Regions from separate parts of the Solibacillus sp. FSL W7-1472 genome, predicted to be linked through region 2. Evidence: a T-box and tRNA genes for the amino acid it is inferred to sense, from the RefSeq annotation. Region 2 holds a T-box; the other holds one or more tRNA genes.
The links. A T-box is a leader RNA that pairs with one kind of tRNA and senses whether it is charged. The one in region 2 lies ahead of argS (arginine--tRNA ligase), so its partner is inferred to be a tRNA-Arg.
Positions count from the first base shown of each region.

Region 1: it encodes a tRNA-Arg, which carries the amino acid that the T-box ahead of argS (arginine--tRNA ligase) is inferred to sense. The anticodon was not compared.

Region 1 is NZ_CP150208.1:3,276,217-3,284,379, forward strand. It holds gene MKY07_RS16360 (amino acid ABC transporter ATP-binding protein) at 1-227, opposite strand, end outside; gene MKY07_RS16365 (amino acid ABC transporter permease) at 228-929, opposite strand; gene MKY07_RS16370 (basic amino acid ABC transporter substrate-binding protein) at 960-1,739, opposite strand; tRNA gene MKY07_RS16375 (tRNA-Arg) at 2,483-2,554, opposite strand; gene clpP (ATP-dependent Clp endopeptidase proteolytic subunit ClpP) at 2,742-3,332, shown strand; gene MKY07_RS16385 (HPr family phosphocarrier protein) at 3,434-3,691, opposite strand; gene whiA (DNA-binding protein WhiA) at 3,846-4,787, opposite strand; gene MKY07_RS16395 (YvcK family protein) at 4,838-5,815, opposite strand; gene rapZ (RNase adapter RapZ) at 5,820-6,701, opposite strand; gene MKY07_RS16405 (8-oxo-dGTP diphosphatase) at 6,716-7,186, opposite strand; gene trxB (thioredoxin-disulfide reductase) at 7,517-8,163, opposite strand, start outside.
Region 2 is NZ_CP150208.1:1,441,198-1,449,360, reverse strand. It holds gene MKY07_RS07050 (MFS transporter) at 1-203, opposite strand, end outside; gene MKY07_RS07045 (MarR family transcriptional regulator) at 209-607, opposite strand; gene coaW (type II pantothenate kinase) at 745-1,581, opposite strand; gene MKY07_RS07035 (3'-5' exonuclease) at 1,685-2,755, opposite strand; gene MKY07_RS07030 (GNAT family protein) at 2,946-3,524, opposite strand; gene MKY07_RS07025 (hypothetical protein) at 3,546-4,313, opposite strand; gene MKY07_RS07020 (alpha/beta hydrolase) at 4,335-5,186, opposite strand; gene argS (arginine--tRNA ligase) at 5,337-7,016, opposite strand; T-box leader at 7,054-7,273, opposite strand; gene yidC (membrane protein insertase YidC) at 7,748-8,163, opposite strand, start outside.

The DNA of each region.
Region 1 (8,163 bases), 1.8 Mb from region 2:
CGGATATCGTTAATGTTTGTTTTCGGATCATTGATTTTGACACCTTGAATATAAATCGCACCATCCGTTACTTCCTCCAGCAAATTCATGCAGCGAAGAAACGTTGATTTCCCAGAACCAGATGGCCCGATGACACAAACTACTTCCTTTTCATGTACTTCATAATCGATTCCTTTTAACACTTCGAGCTTGCCAAAATGCTTGTGTAAGTTTTCTACTTTAATCATTTACGCGCGCTCCTTTTTCTTACGTGGGTTGTAATTAATATCAACTCGTTTTTCGATAAATGCAATAAGCTTCGTTACAGCATACGTCAATACAAGGTATAGGAACGCTGCGAATAAATAAGGCTCCCAGAAACGCTGATACGTTCCGGCTACTACTTTACTTACATATAAAATCTCGGCCCCGGCGATTACCGTTACAAGTGAAGAATCCTTTAACAATGCGATAAATTCATTCCCTAATGGCGGAATCATACGACGGAACGCCTGCGGTAAAATAACTTTGCGCATCGCCTGGCCCTGTGTTAACCCTAATGATCTTGCAGCTTCCATTTGCCCTTTGTCAATCGACTGGATCCCTGCACGGAAAATTTCTGCATTGTATGCGGCACTGTTTAAAATCAGACCGACAATACCCGATACCCACCAACCTTGCGATGTTCCAAAAATAGTTGGAATAACAGCTAAGTGAATTAATAATAATTGTACGAGCATTGGCGTACCACGGAATACGTCGACATAAATTTTAGCCGGCCAGTAAATCCATTTTTTTGTTGAAACTTGGCCTAATCCTAAAACTAGACCGAATATGATACCACCAATATAACCACATGCTGTTAAAACAATAGTCGCCCAAAGTCCTTTTGCATATAGTTCACGGTAGTTCCAGATTATATCCCAACGGAAAAAATCAAAAAAATCCATCTGAAACCCTCCAATAAATTAAAATAAAGCTTATTCGATTTCCGTACCTGTAATTTCAGCTAACTTGCCATTGTCTTTAATTTTTTGAAGTCCTTCATTTAAAATGTCCAATAGCTCTTTATTGCCCTTTTTCACCATAAAGCCGAAGTAGTCTTTCTCAAATGAAGTATCCTCTACCGCTCTTAAGCCTGAATCAGGATTGTTTTCAAGGTAATCTAAAATTACTGCATTATCACCGATTGCGGCATCAGCAGCACCTGTCAGCACTTCTGTTAACGCAACAGAGAAGTTTTCATATGCTAAAATTTTTGAGCTTGCAACGCCTTGCAATTCCTGTGCTGCGATGTGGCCTGTTGTATTAATCTGTACTGCAATTTTTTTGTCTTTAATATCTTCCAGCGATGCAACTGTCGATCCTTCTTTTGTCACGATCAGTAAAGTCGCTTCATAGTAAGGATCTGTAAAGTCATATGATTCTTTACGCTCATCTGTAATTGTAATAGCCGCTGCGCCCATATCCACTTCACCAGTTGTTACTTGGCTCATCATTGAGTCCCAGCCTACATTTTTCACTTCTGTTTCAATGCCCATCTCTTCGCCGATCGCTGCTAAAATCTCTGAATCTAAGCCGACAACATTTCCTTTATCATCTAAGTATTCAAATGGTGCATATGTAGCTTCCGTACCTGCAACAATTTTCTTATATTCTTTATCCCCTGTAGATGTCGATTCGTCCGCTCCACATGCTGTTAAAATCATTGAAGCTGCAGCTAAAGGTGCTGCCCATTTAAATAGTTTTCTAGTACTCATTATGAATATCCTCCTGGATGTAGTAGTTTTTTTGTTAATAACATGTTCAATTATATTAATTCCGCAATTAATATACAACATTTAATTTTTAAAAAATTGATTATTATTGCAGTATGATGAATTATTATAACAAAATTAACGGTATATTTGCATATATTTTAATATTTATTCACTCTATTACTATTTCATTATTGTATTTCCCTCTTCAAAAGGACTCTAATTCCATTACATATATTCCCTGTTATTTAAAATATATGTCAATTAGATAGGTAATTTTTATTCAAAACAAAAAAGACTGCACAAGAGGAACTCCCTCTGATGCAGCCTTGAATTATTATTTTTAGGTAGAGAACGAATGAAGGATAAAAAGAACCGGTACAGTGATTCTTTTTATCCTAATAAAACTTCATTCTCTATTGCAAAAAAACCTCAGATGATTTTTTGCAATTGATATTGAAACGTATATTAAAACAGTAAAATGGTGCCCCCTAAAGGACATGATAATATAGTCTATCTAACTAGTTTTGTGAAAACACAACATTTAATAATGTACTAATTTTTCACATATAATTCAAGTATAAATTGTGATTTTTAATAAAGAATTTTATTTTTTATAGGAAGAGCGTTTAAATTAGAATGGTTTAGGAAATTTATAGTGTAGCGCCAAAAATAAACTGTAGAAAAATGGAAGAGAAAGATTATTTTAACTCTATATAGATCAGTAATAATCTTTAAAAAGAAAGCGCCCTCGGAGGGAATCGAACCCCCAGCCTCAGAACCGGAATCTGAAGTGTTATCCATTACACCACGAGGACATATAAATAATAATATGTGCAACTTTTTTCATTATACAGATGGAACACCTTATTTTCAACTGTAAAAATCAGAGTTTATATTTGACCATAACTGACTAATACGTGTATGATAGGTTTACAGCTGAAATATTTGTCATTTTCAGCAAAAGTAATCGAATATAAGCTTTAACAAAGGGAGGATTTTTCAATGAACTTAATTCCTACAGTTATTGAACAAACAAACCGCGGCGAGCGTGCATATGACATTTATTCACGTTTACTTAAAGACCGCATCATTTTATTAGGTAGTGGGATTGACGACAATGTTGCGAACTCAATCGTAGCACAGCTATTATTTTTAGAAGCTGAAGATCCAGATAAAGATATCTACCTATATATCAACTCACCAGGTGGCTCTATCACTTCAGGTATGGCGATCTACGATACGATGAACTTCATCAAACCTGATGTATCAACAATCTGTATCGGTATGGCTGCATCAATGGGTGCATTCCTGCTTTCTGCTGGTGCAAAAGGCAAACGTGTTTCTTTACCAAACGCAGAAGTAATGATTCACCAACCACTTGGCGGTGCACAAGGTCAAGCAACAGAAATCGAAATCGCTGCAAAACGTATTTTACACTTACGTGAAAAACTAAACCGCATCATGGCTGAAAACAGTGGCCAAGATTACGAAACGTTAGCACGCGACACAGATCGTGACAACTTCATGTCTGCAGAGCAAGCATTGGAATACGGTCTTATCGATAAAATTTATGAGCGTAACCAATTAAAATAATCGATCCATTCGAGCATACAAGATTCATCTTGTATGCTTTTTTGTATTTTAAAAAATAAGGCACAGCCGTTCATATAAACTGAACTGGCTGTGCTTTTGTCTTAATCCGCTTTTTCAATAAGTAGTTGTAATGCGTTGATTGCTTTTTCTTCGTCATGGCCGTCTGCCCATAATGTGACAACCGTGCCTTTTGCAACGGCAAGGCTCATAATGCCCATGATCGACTTCGCATTCACTTTTTTCGTATCCTTTTGTAAATAGACGTCTGCTTTATAACGATTCGCCTCTTGGACGAACAAAGCCGCCTGTCTTGCTTGTAAGCCCGATTTTAACTTTACTTCTACTTGTTTTTCAATCATCTTGAAATACTCCCTTTCACAACCGTTCATCGCTTCTATGTTTATCTTAACGAAATTGTCCGAAAAGAACAACAATTGGAAACATCTTTTATGAAATCGTTACCAATTTTTTCTATTACGCCATGACGTATGTGCTCCATAAGCGCAAGTGGATTTAAATATTCTCTCCACGACGGAGCGCATCCGCGATTTCATCGATTTTGCGCAGACGATGATTGACACCTGATTTACTGACAACGCCAGTTGAAACCATTTCACCGAGCTCTTTTAATGTCACGTCCTGATATTCTACACGAAGACGTGCAATTTCCCTCAGTTTTTCCGGCAGCTGATCAAGCCCTACCGCATTATCGATATAGCGGATATTTTCCACTTGCCTCAATGCAGCGCCAATTGTTTTATTTAAGTTGGCCGTTTCACAGTTTACGATACGGTTTACACTGTTCCGCATATCCCTAATAATCCGAACATCTTCAAACTTCAGCATCGCCTGAACAGCACCGACTAAATTCATAAAATCCGAAATCTTCTCAGCTTCTTTTAAATACGTGACAAAGCCTTTTTTCCGTTCAATTGTTTTCGCATTTAGATCATAGCGGTTCATGAGCTCTGCCAACGCTTCCCCGTGCTCCTTATATAAAGAATAAATCTCCAAATGGTAGGAAGAGGTTTCCGGATTGTTAACCGATCCTCCTGCCAAAAAGGCTCCACGTAAATAGGCACGGCGTTCATTTTCTTTCGGTATGATTGATTTGGCGATTGTATGATTAAACTCAAATGAATTTGAGACAATTTCTAAATCCGCAAGAATTTCCCGCGCACCTTCCCGTACACGGCATATATACACATTGTTCTTTTTAAGACGCATCTTCTTTCGAACAAGCAACTCTACATTATATGGATAAAGCTTTTTTACAATTGTATAAAGCCGACGTGCGATTGCCGCATTTTCTGTCTGTACGTCTAAGCTTAATTGGCGATTCGCAAAACTTAACGAACCGTTCATCCGTATAAGAGCAGAAACTTCTGCCTTTAAACTACTATCACCTGCTTCTACTTGCGTCAGTTCTTTCTTTGTTTCAGATGCAAATGACATGGATTCGCTCCCCCTTTCCTAGCAACCTATGTAGTGTTTGTTTCATACTACTATTCTTGCATCGTTTGTCTTTTCTTTACTGTATATTCAAAAAGCCATTCAGCGAGATTTACCGCATCATGACGTACTGTTCCATTTTCAATAAGCGCAATCTCTTTTGGAATGATATTAATGCCCATTTCTTGCAATCTTTCAATATCAAACTTAACAGGCTCAGCATTTTCCTCCCGATAATTTTCGTAAATCGAAGGAGGTAGCTCCTTTTCATTGATCAGTACCGATTCGATAAATGCTTCTCCCACATGCTCATGGATTGCTTCTATATGCTGTGAGGCAGTAAAGCTTCTCGTTTCGCCTTGCTGTGTCATTAAATTGGCAATATAGATTTTTTCGCCTTTCGCACGAATAACCGCCTGCCCAATTCCTTTAACCAATAAATTCGGAATAATGCTCGTATAAAGGCTGCCAGGTCCAATCAAAATAAAATCTGCTCGTTCAATCGCATGAACTGCAGCAGGTAATGGTTTGAGGTTACTAGGCTCCAAGTATACCCGTTTAATCGGTGCATGGCCTGATGGAATTTTCGACTCGCCGATAATGTCCGACCCATCCGCTAATTCGGCATGTAATGTAACCTTTTTATTGGCTGCCGGGATAACCTTTCCGTGCACATTGAGTACTTTGCTCATCTCAGCAATCGCATGGTTAAAATCACCTGTAATTTCCGTTAAAGCGGTCAACATCAAATTCCCGAGCGAATGTCCGCCTAAATCATTTGATTGGGAAAAGCGATATTGAAACATCTGCTCCACTAACGGCTCTACATCAGAAAGCGCGGCAATTACATTTCGCACATCTCCGGGCGGCGGGATATCATAGTCATCCCGCAAACGTCCGGAAGAGCCACCGTCATCTGCAACCGTAACGATGGCCGTAATATCAAAAGGATGCTGCTTTAAACCGCGTAATATTGTAGAAAGGCCTGTCCCCCCGCCAATTACGACGATTCTTGTTCTCTTTTTTTTCATCTCATCAATCCTTCCTATGATTGATATCTCTATGTGTAACGATGACTTGATCATTTTTTGCCAATAGCTTCCCGAAGTATTCAGCAAGTGTAACGGAGCGATGTTGCCCGCCCGTACAGCCGAAAGCGATGACAAGCTGTGATTTGCCTTCATTACGGTAATGAGGAATCATGAATGTGAACAAGTCAGTCAGTTTGGCAATTAGCTGTTGTGTTTCTTCTGTTGCTAGTACGTAAGAGGATACTTCTGTTTGTAGCCCTGTTTTATGTCGCAATTCTTCAACATAGTAAGGATTTTTCAAAAAGCGAACATCGAATACTAAATCTGCATCAATCGGCAGCCCATGCTTAAATCCAAATGACATAATGTTTAACGAAAACGTAGGACTGCTCATATTGCTGAATTCCTGGGCGATACGTTCACGTAATTCCCGTGGTTTTAACTGGGAAGTATTGACGATCGATTTGGCACGCCCTTTTACTTCAGAGAGCAGTTCGCGCTCCATTTGAATCCCTTCCAGCGGTAATCCCTGAGGTGCAAGCGGATGTGATCGGCGTGATTCTTTATAGCGCCGAACTAATGTGGCATCATCGGATTCCAAAAATAAAATACGGAGTAAAATATCTTCTTCGTCCAGTAGTGCGTCGAGCGATTCGATCAATGAGCCAAAAAATTCTCTCCCACGTAAATCCATAACAACTGCCATACGTGAAATCTTTTTTTCGGAATCCTTCATTAGCGCTAAAAAAGTAGTTAAAAGCTCCGGAGGTAAGTTATCTACACAGTAATAACCTAAATCCTCAAAACTTTGAACTGCAACCGTTTTGCCCGCCCCTGACATTCCTGTAATAATCACTAACTCATGTGTATAGCTCGAACTAGCCACTTATTTCATCTCCTCTAGTTTTGTTCCGTCGAGTTTTGAATTTTTTCGCTGATTAGCTCAAAATCCTCTGTATATTCAAATGTACCATATTGCGTACCTTGATTTAATGCTGCAAATAATAAATTCGTACGGTCACCTGCCGCCATCGGAAGATCCTTTAAACGTTCAATTTCATACCAGCTTAAAATGCCTTCCCGCGTTTCGACAAATGGTGTTCCTTCAACATCAGTTGCGATAAATGTGTACAGCATCCACTCATCGACGACTGTATCCCCATTTTTGATAACCATTGTGTATACACCTTTTAAATGAACGTCTTTTGGTGTTAGATTTGTCTCTTCCTGAAATTCGCGTATAGCGGAGTCATAGATGGACTCTCCTGGCTCCATTTTCCCACCTGGTGCCACAAACCAGCCTCTTCTCGGTTTTTGCAGCAGTAACACTTGACCATCTTTAATAGCGAGTAAATTTGTAATACGTTGCATACACAACACCTCAACTTTTTCATTTAATGGGATAAGTGAATAACTAATATTTCACGAATTCCACATAAGTAAAGACACAATTTCGCTATATGCAGCGAATTGTGTTTTTCTAAAGCTTATTTCTATTATACCTTGTCCTATGCATTCCGTAAAAGCAAGCGTTTCATTTATAAAGTCAACATTTGTGCCGGAAAGCCACAAAAAAAGAGGTTGCTTCAGCGTAAGCACGCTTGAAACAACCTTAGGATAAAAAAATAAGGGGGTTAAAACAAATTCCACTTTTAGTATACCCTTATTTTGTAACGATATGATTACATTTATATTAAAGAATTATTGATTTATCTTTTCTTTTATTTCTTCCACGTAATGTTGCGCTGATTGTGCTGCAATACTGCCGTCACCTGTAGCTGTTACAATTTGACGCAGCATTTTATCACGAACATCGCCCGCTGCATAAATACCCGGAATTGATGTTTCCATTTTCTCGTTTGTTACAATATAGCCTGCTTCATTTAAAATATTCAAAGAAGCAAATGGCGCTGTTAATGGAAGCATGCCGACATATACGAATACGCCATCTGCAGCCTCTTCCGTTTCAGTACCGTCAACTGTTGAAACTAACGTCACTTTCCCTACTTTACCGTCAACTTCATGAATTTCTTTTACTGTTGTGTTCCAGATGAAGTCAATTTTTTCATTGGCAAATGCACGGTCCTGAATAATCTTTTGTGCGCGAAGTTTATCGCGACGGTGTACGATTGTTACTTTATCCGCAAAACGTGTTAAGTAAATACCTTCTTCAACTGCAGAGTCGCCCCCGCCGATTACGATCAGTTTCTTTTGTTTGAAGAATGCGCCATCACATACAGCACAATAACTTACACCGCGGCCGCCAAGCTCTGTTTCGCCAGGAATGCCTAGTTTTTTGTATTCTGCACCTGTTGTAATAATAATCGTGCGTGTTTTATATTGTTTTT
Region 2 (8,163 bases):
AATGGACGAACGATAATCGCTGAAATTAAAAATACCGTGACAAGGAGTCCGGAATCGTCATCCGATTTCCCTAACTCGCCGATAGCATATAATGGCAATGTTGTGATTAATCCGTAAAACACAAGGAATATGGACATATTTGTAAAGAATAGACTAATAAATCGTTTCGTGAAAATTTTATTTGTTTGTTCTTGAAGCTCCATTTATTCTAACCTTCCATCTTTTTTAGTAAGTGAATTAGGAGCACCTGTTCTTCCTCAGACAGATTATCAGTCATTTTTTTCTCGAACGAAACGACGGATGCTTCAATTTGAGGAAATTGTTCAATTGCTTTGGTCGTTAAATCAATCATTTTTTCACGTTTATCCGCTCCGTGAACTCTCTCCACCCATCCAAGCGTCTCCAGACGAGTGACTGTTCGCGTAACAGTTGGCGCTTCTACATCAAGGTATTTCCATATAGCTGTGAGTGTCATTGGTCCGTTTTGATGCAATAAAAAAAGAACCGTCCATTGTGAGCTGAATAGTCCATGCTGTTTTAAAACATCATTTAACTGATTTACTAAATAACGATTTTGCTGAAAAAATATATGAAATAACGGATTCATCGCAATCACTCCTTATTTACCTAACTAAATAATTTACTTTCCAATTCTACGCTTCCTAAAAACCTAAGTAAAGTAATTGAGATAAAAATGGCAAAAAAGAAGCATTTAAACTATTTTGCTAGCCTAAATGCTGTCCTTTATTTTCTGCTGTGCTCACGAATATTCAACAATGCACCAATTGCACCGGAAAATCCACAATCCTCTAAGAAAATAGGTTTATGTTTTTTTAATATAGTATAATGTTCAATTACCTTTACAAGCTGTTCATTGTCGATCAGCGTTGATCCTATATATACGATATGCTCTGTCTCATGCTGTACGGCAAGCTGAATACTTAACGTTGAAATCACTTCACCGATGAGACCCTGTGTTGTTGCCAGTACATTATTTTGTTCAAATTCACGTTGATCGGTAATCCCGACCTTCCCGAAATTACTGGCTGTTAAATTCCCGTCAATCGGTGTATCCATTCCTTGATAAATATCTTTTACGAGTAAATCAATGCCTTCCCGCTTTCCTTTGAAAGCGTTTGCTTTTATCTCATCAAAATCTGAAATCCCGGTCATAATCGTTGATAGTCCAATCAGGGTACCTCCGCCTACTCCAGTACCGCCAACCCTGGCATGAGTATTGCCATCCATATAATGAATCGATGTACCCGTACCAATATTTGTAATGATACTTTGATCAATTGTGTGGCCTTCTTTCTCCAGCAAATAGCGCACACCTTTTAAAGTTGCTTCAAATTCTACAATATATTCAATCGACTTCATCGTCTTTAAAACGTCCAGCAATTGCTCTGTGCGTCCTCCAGTTAAGCCGATTTCTTCCACTTGAGGATGATTTTCCAACCATTCTTTTACTAAATGCATTTCGTTAGATGGAAAGACCGTTAATTTAAGCTCCTGACGTTCATCTAAATAGGCAAGCTTCGTTAACGTACCCCCTGTATCAATTCCGATCCATGCTGACATAAATTAATCTCCTTTATTATCCCACGAGTGATTCGTACCCCCCTATCATAACGTAATAGGAGTCGGCATTAAAGAAAAAATTCTCCTAAAAACGGAGAATTTATTATACTTGTATTATATTTTCCTCGATTAATGCCCGTTTATAAAACTCAGAAACAAACATATGATCATACTTATTAAGTAAACGTAAAACCCTTGCTTCGTATGTATTTGTAGGTTCATCATCCAAATTAAATCTTGCAATAATCTCTTCTTTTTTCAATAAATTTACTAATGTCATCACTTCTGTTTTTGGTAAAGTTACTTGATGTAATTTCAATATTTTTGACATTGAACGTAATGCCGTTCGTGAAATTAAAATTTTACCGGACATATTTTCGGAAATCTGTTGCAACAGCTGCTTTGCCTGCACATTCGGTTTAATCGAAACTTTTTCCACTGTTGTCATTTCCCCATCTTCTCCTTGACGTTCAACCATTTGAACAGTAAAAGGAAGCTCATCACGGAAAGTTTCCATTGATTGAATCGTTATCCCGTTATCCTCGATTTTGCAATTTGTCGCAGAAATGACAAGCTCATATGTCGTTTCCAGCATTTTGAAATTTGTCAGCAATAAAATAAAATCATTCGTCTGCTGCTGTTCAATGATTTTATCTCCATCCACTTTAACAAAGATTGAGAGCAGACTTGCCGCATCAGCTAATGCCCGGTGCTGTGTTTCGTTTTCCAATCCAAGCTGTGCCATTAACCCGCCTAATGAAGGCTGCTCTTTTAAACCGTTTGCAATCATATATTTTTGCTGAAAATCGATCATTGGATATAAGCAATCGTTTTTTATGTAATTGCGTGACAGCTCTTCTTCTAATACTTTCCGATCAAATTCACCAAATGTTAAAAATACATAATCCTGCTTACACCAGCGTTTAAATTTAGTAAAAGCTTCTTTAAAAGAAGGTGCATCAACTAGCTGCTCTGTGGTAATACCAGTTAACTTTTGAATATGCGCGTTCAGTTTTTTGAATTTATAAGGCTGAATAAGCTGCGTAAATGTTTCTGTTGTACCATCTGGCAACCATTTAACCGCACCAATTTCAATAATATACTGCTTACCGCGTATAAGGGCGGCTTCTATATCTATACTTATATATGTTTTCGTTCGTCCCAAATTTTTCACCTACACCGAATATATCTATATTTAATAGGTAATGAGTATTCCTATTAAAGATTAACCTCTTTCATTGTATATGAAAATTTGTGATATGACACGATAATGTTCGTTTATTCCATACAATTCGTGTTAAAAGGCTCGAAAAAATGTGATTTTCTTATAAATACTTATCATTGCCATTAACTAACCTTCAAATTTATTTTAACAAAGCCTCAATGAACCTGGTTTTAAGTTTTTCCCAATCTTCCACAATGACACTATACATAATGGTATGACGAATTGTTCCTTCTTTTCGAATCATATGATTGCGTAAAACGCCTTCTTTTACTGCACCAATGCGTTCAATGGCTTTTTGTGAACGGTAATTTTCGTGCCCTGTTTTAATTTGAATACGATTTAAATTAAGTACTTCAAAACAGTATTGGAATAATAAAAACTTACAATTTGTATTAATCGCTGAACGCCAAACAGTCGGGTTATACCACGTAGCCCCTATTTCCAGCCGTTTATGGGGAAATGAAATATCAAGAAAAGATGTACAGCCTACAATGTTATCCGTTTTTTTCTCGATCACCGCAAACATATATGAAATGCCTTTTTCTCTTTCTTTAATCGCATTTTCGATATAGTTCTCAACTGCTTCCTGCGTAAGCAATGTTACCGACATATGCTCCCAAATCCGCTCGTCATTCGCAGCATTTGCAATAGCTTCAATATCGCTCATTTGGACCGGTCTTAATTTGACGATGTCGTTTTCTACTATTATTTCTTCCATAAATTTCTCCTTTTCACTTATTCAAATTTCGGAGATTTTAAATAATTGTTCGTCATAATCGAACATTGCATTTTTCATTACTGTACTTTTAAAAAGTTCGGTTACTGTATAAGCAGCCTGCTCAATCGCTGTAGTGCCTACTAATGTCGGATAACTACCCATTAATTGCGTTACAAAATCATTTTCTAATGTATGGTAGGCTTTAAATTGATGAAGCTTTTTTTGTTCATTTAATATTTGGACTGTTAACGTCAACTCCCGCAATACTTCAAGCATCTTCATCGCATATATTAAATTCCCGCGTCGAACTTCAATACGCAACTTTCTTAAATGATAGGCATATTCAAATGTAATATTGAACTTATTCATATAAGGCTGATCTTGCTTTAAAAAATTTTCATTTTCTTCAATCATTTTTGACTGAACTCCACCATTACGATCAAAAACAAGTTTCCATAAAGGGGATTTTACATTCAGATGAGGGGTTGATAATACAGATAAATTCATTTCTAGTCCATTTTCAAAGAAAGGTATAAGTAAAAAAATCTCATCGCTGAACTTTCCTTCCTTTATATAAAAGGCACCCATCCTTTGTAGCTCAGCTTTAATGAAATCTTTTGCCAAACCTACCTGTTCTGTCGTTGCTATCATTAAATCAATATCAGAGTATCGATCACTGTAGCCAATAGTTCCAGAGCCTAACTGGATAATGCCTTCCACATCCTGGATTCCTTTAATCTTAGATACTACATTTTGAAAATAATTTTCTCTTTCGTTCTTTGTATACATATAGCATGACTCCTATATTCACTATCGGATGGATTGCAGTTGAGATAGGTTGCGCACAAATTCCGAGAACTTTTTTTCTTCTTCAATAACCGGGTGGTGGTTACTCTCTGCAAATGTCGTCAATGTCGCATTCGCCAGTAAATCCGCTGCTTCCACTGCAAATTCATATGGACATTGCGCATCGTATAAACCGCCGTATATATAAGCTCTTGTTTTCACAGTCGGTAATTGTGGTCGCAAATCGAAGTTGGGCAGCTCTTTATATGAAAAATAATCCAGTCTTTTCGAAACTGTTTTTCCGCTGTTCGGACGACTTATCATATTGTCATAGTTTTGTTCTTTGTATAGCGACATAAGCGCCCATTCTTTAGAACCCGCTCTTCTTTGTTCGACCGTTGAAGATGGATCTCGAAGCATCGCTAAAATCTCAAGAATTCTTTTATTGTTCGGATTTTCCTTGCAGTAAATACTTGCGGGATGATGCATATATTCTGCAGAAGCACAAAGACCGCCAGCTACGAGAAATTCTACACTTTCCGGATGCAAAATAGCATAGTTTAATGCCAGCATCCCGCCTGTTGAATGCCCGGCAAATCCCCATATATCAAAACCTAATGCTAAACGTATTGCCTCCAGATCCTCTACGCTATCGTGCATGCCATAATTAAAAACAGACACATCATCCGTTGATTTTCCACAGCCACGTAAGTTCACTAAATGCACTTTATAATACGGGACAAACATTTCCGCAAAGCGATTCCCGTTTTCGTTAAATTCACTGTATAAATGCGTTACACAGACCGGATTCCCTTCGCCTTTTGTAAAAACTTCAAAAATTCCACGCTTCGTTTCAATTAGCTGCTGTTCCCACATAGTCCCACCCCTTATTTTTCCAATATTCTAATAAATTTTCGCATAGTTGGTCTGGGGATACAATGAGTATTTAATATTTTTATCTTTATATTTAAATATCGATTAAATACTGTTGTTGACTTTTAAATCGTTCAAAGAAAATTTAATTCTTTACATACTTTCCGGTGATTTTATTCCCAGTAACTTCAAACCATCCTTTAAAACGGTTGCTACTGCAAAACATAACTGTAAACGACTTTCTAGCTGTTCATCTTCCACTAAAATCTTTGTATTTGCATAATATTTATTGAATATCCGCGCTAATTGCAATACATATTTCGCAATTAAGGAAGGATCTACTTGTTCGAAACTATCTGTAATTACTTGAGGATATTGTTGCAGCAGCTTAATAACCTCCCAAGCTGAATTCTCTAATTCCATCACCGTTACTTCATTACTTGCTGTATACTTTGCTTTTTCTAAAATGGAATGGATCCGGGCGTGCGTATATTGTACATAAGGACCTGTTTCACCTTCAAAATTCAACATTTGAGGTAATGAAAATTCAATATCGTTTAAGCGGAAGTTCTTTAAATCATTAAATATTACCGCGCCAATCCCTACTTGGTCAGCAACATTCTGTTTATTATTTAACGTCGGATTTTTTTCCTCTATATTTCTCGACGCTGTTTCCACTGCTTCTTTTAATACATCCTTCAATAAAATGACTCTGCCTTTACGTGTGGACATCTTTTTCCCATCTTTCAACATCATTCCAAATGGTACATGTTTCAGATTTCCCGACCATGGATAGCCCATTTTTGAGATAACTTGAAATACTTGTTTGAAATGCAGTGTTTGCTCATTCCCTACCACATAGAAAACTTGGGATGGTTCATATTGCGCCTGTCTATAAAAAGCTGCGGCTAAATCACGGGTAGCATATAATGTTGCACCATCCTGTTTTGTTATTAAACAAGGTGGCATATCTTCAAGCTCAACAACATTCGCACCATCCGACTCTGTGAGTAATTGCTTCTTTTTTAATTCATCAACAACAGACTGCATTTTTTCATTATAAAAAGCTTCCCCTTCATACGTATCAAACTGAATATGAAGCTGCTCGTAGATTTGCTTAAATTCTTCTAAGGAGGCACTTTTAAACCAGGTCCATAATGCCATTGCCTGTGGATCATTATCTTCGAGCGCTTTAAATGCCGATCTTGCTTCCTCATTTAAGGATTCATTTGTTTCTGCCTCATCATGGAACTTCACGTATAGCTTCAAAAGTTCTTCAATAGATGATTGTTGAACACGTTCTTTTTCTCCCCACAATTGGAATGCCACAAGCAATTTACCGAATTGGGTACCCCAGTCGCCAAGATGATTTATCCGAATGACATTGTATCCGTTCTTTTCTGCAATATTTGCAAGAGCATTTCCAATGACCGTAGAACGAAGATGCCCCATTGAGAATGGCTTTGCAATATTCGGTGATGAAAAATCAATCACGATATTCTTCTGCTGTATTTCTTGTTGTCCATATGATTCGTGAGCGATCATAATTTTGGCCATGACGTCTCTTGTCACCTGTAACTTATTTAAAAATAAATTTATATAGCCTCCAACAACATGAACTTCCTGAATAAAATCACTTTTAATATTGTCGCCTATTTCTATAGCGATAACATTTGGGGCTTTCTTTAATGATTTAGCAAGCGTAAAGCATGGGAAAGCTATATCCCCTAAATGCTGATACTTTGGCCTTTCTAATAGTTGTTCAATTTCGATATTTGTTATTATTTTCTGCGGCACAGCATCTTGAATAATTGATGCAATTTTTTTATACATATTATCTCCTCCCAATATAAAAAGCCCCCGTCTCAAAAATAGAGACGAGAGCTTCAAATTCCCGTGGTACCACTCTAGTTGCCACAAATTGTGACCACTTTCCATTAATAACGAGGTGACTCCCCGGCAGGTCCTACTTATGTTCAGACTGCTTCTCCAAAGTGCGCTTCATTTACATATTTTGCACCAGGCTCTCACCAATCCCCAGCTCGCTTACCAAAAAAATTGTAAATTACTGTCTTTTTCATCGAATTTAAATTTACTGAATTATATCCATTAAGGATAATCAATGTCAATATAAATTGTATGCAAATTTAATTACTAAATAATCGTTGTTATTAGATAATCTGAGGTGGATATTAGTCAATTGCGACTATATTTTAGAAAATTACCGGAAATATAGGCAGTATGCTAAGTTTTTCAGTTACTAAGGGGGCTTTCAAATATCTGGAATTACCTTTATTGGAACAGTTGACACGTTTATTAGAAGATGCTTATGACATATTAGAACAACCGGACGCTTTATTCGACAATCTTGACCACTTATTTGAACAACTGACAACTATATTAGAAAATAAGTTTTTTATTAGAAGATTTTAAAATATATTAGAACAATACTCAAGTTTATTAGATAATAAATTCACTCTGATCGCAACGCATAAAAAAACTACTGAAATCATTGTCTCAGTAGTTTTAGTTCAGTAAGCCTTTAGCAGCGGCATAACTTATATTTATTCATTTCCCTTAGTTTCAGGGATGCTTGAGAAAAATTTGCGTCCAATATAAGTTTGGACAATTAAGAATAACCCTCCGACTGCCCAGTACAGTGGGAGTGCAGCCATCGAAGACAATGAAATAATGACAATCATAATCGGCGATACGTAAATCATCAGTTTCATTTGATTCTTCTGAGCTTCTGGTACGGTTTGAAGCGAGACTTTCGCTTGTACAAAATATACGACACCTGCGATTGCAGTCATCCAAATATCCGTAGAGCCAAGGTCAAACCATAGGAATGAATGTGTTTTAATTTCAGCTGAATATAAAATCGCATAGTATAAGCCCATAATAATCGGCATTTGTATAAGCGCTGGCAGGCAGCCCATATTTAACGGATTAATATTATGTTCTTTGTAGAGCGACATCA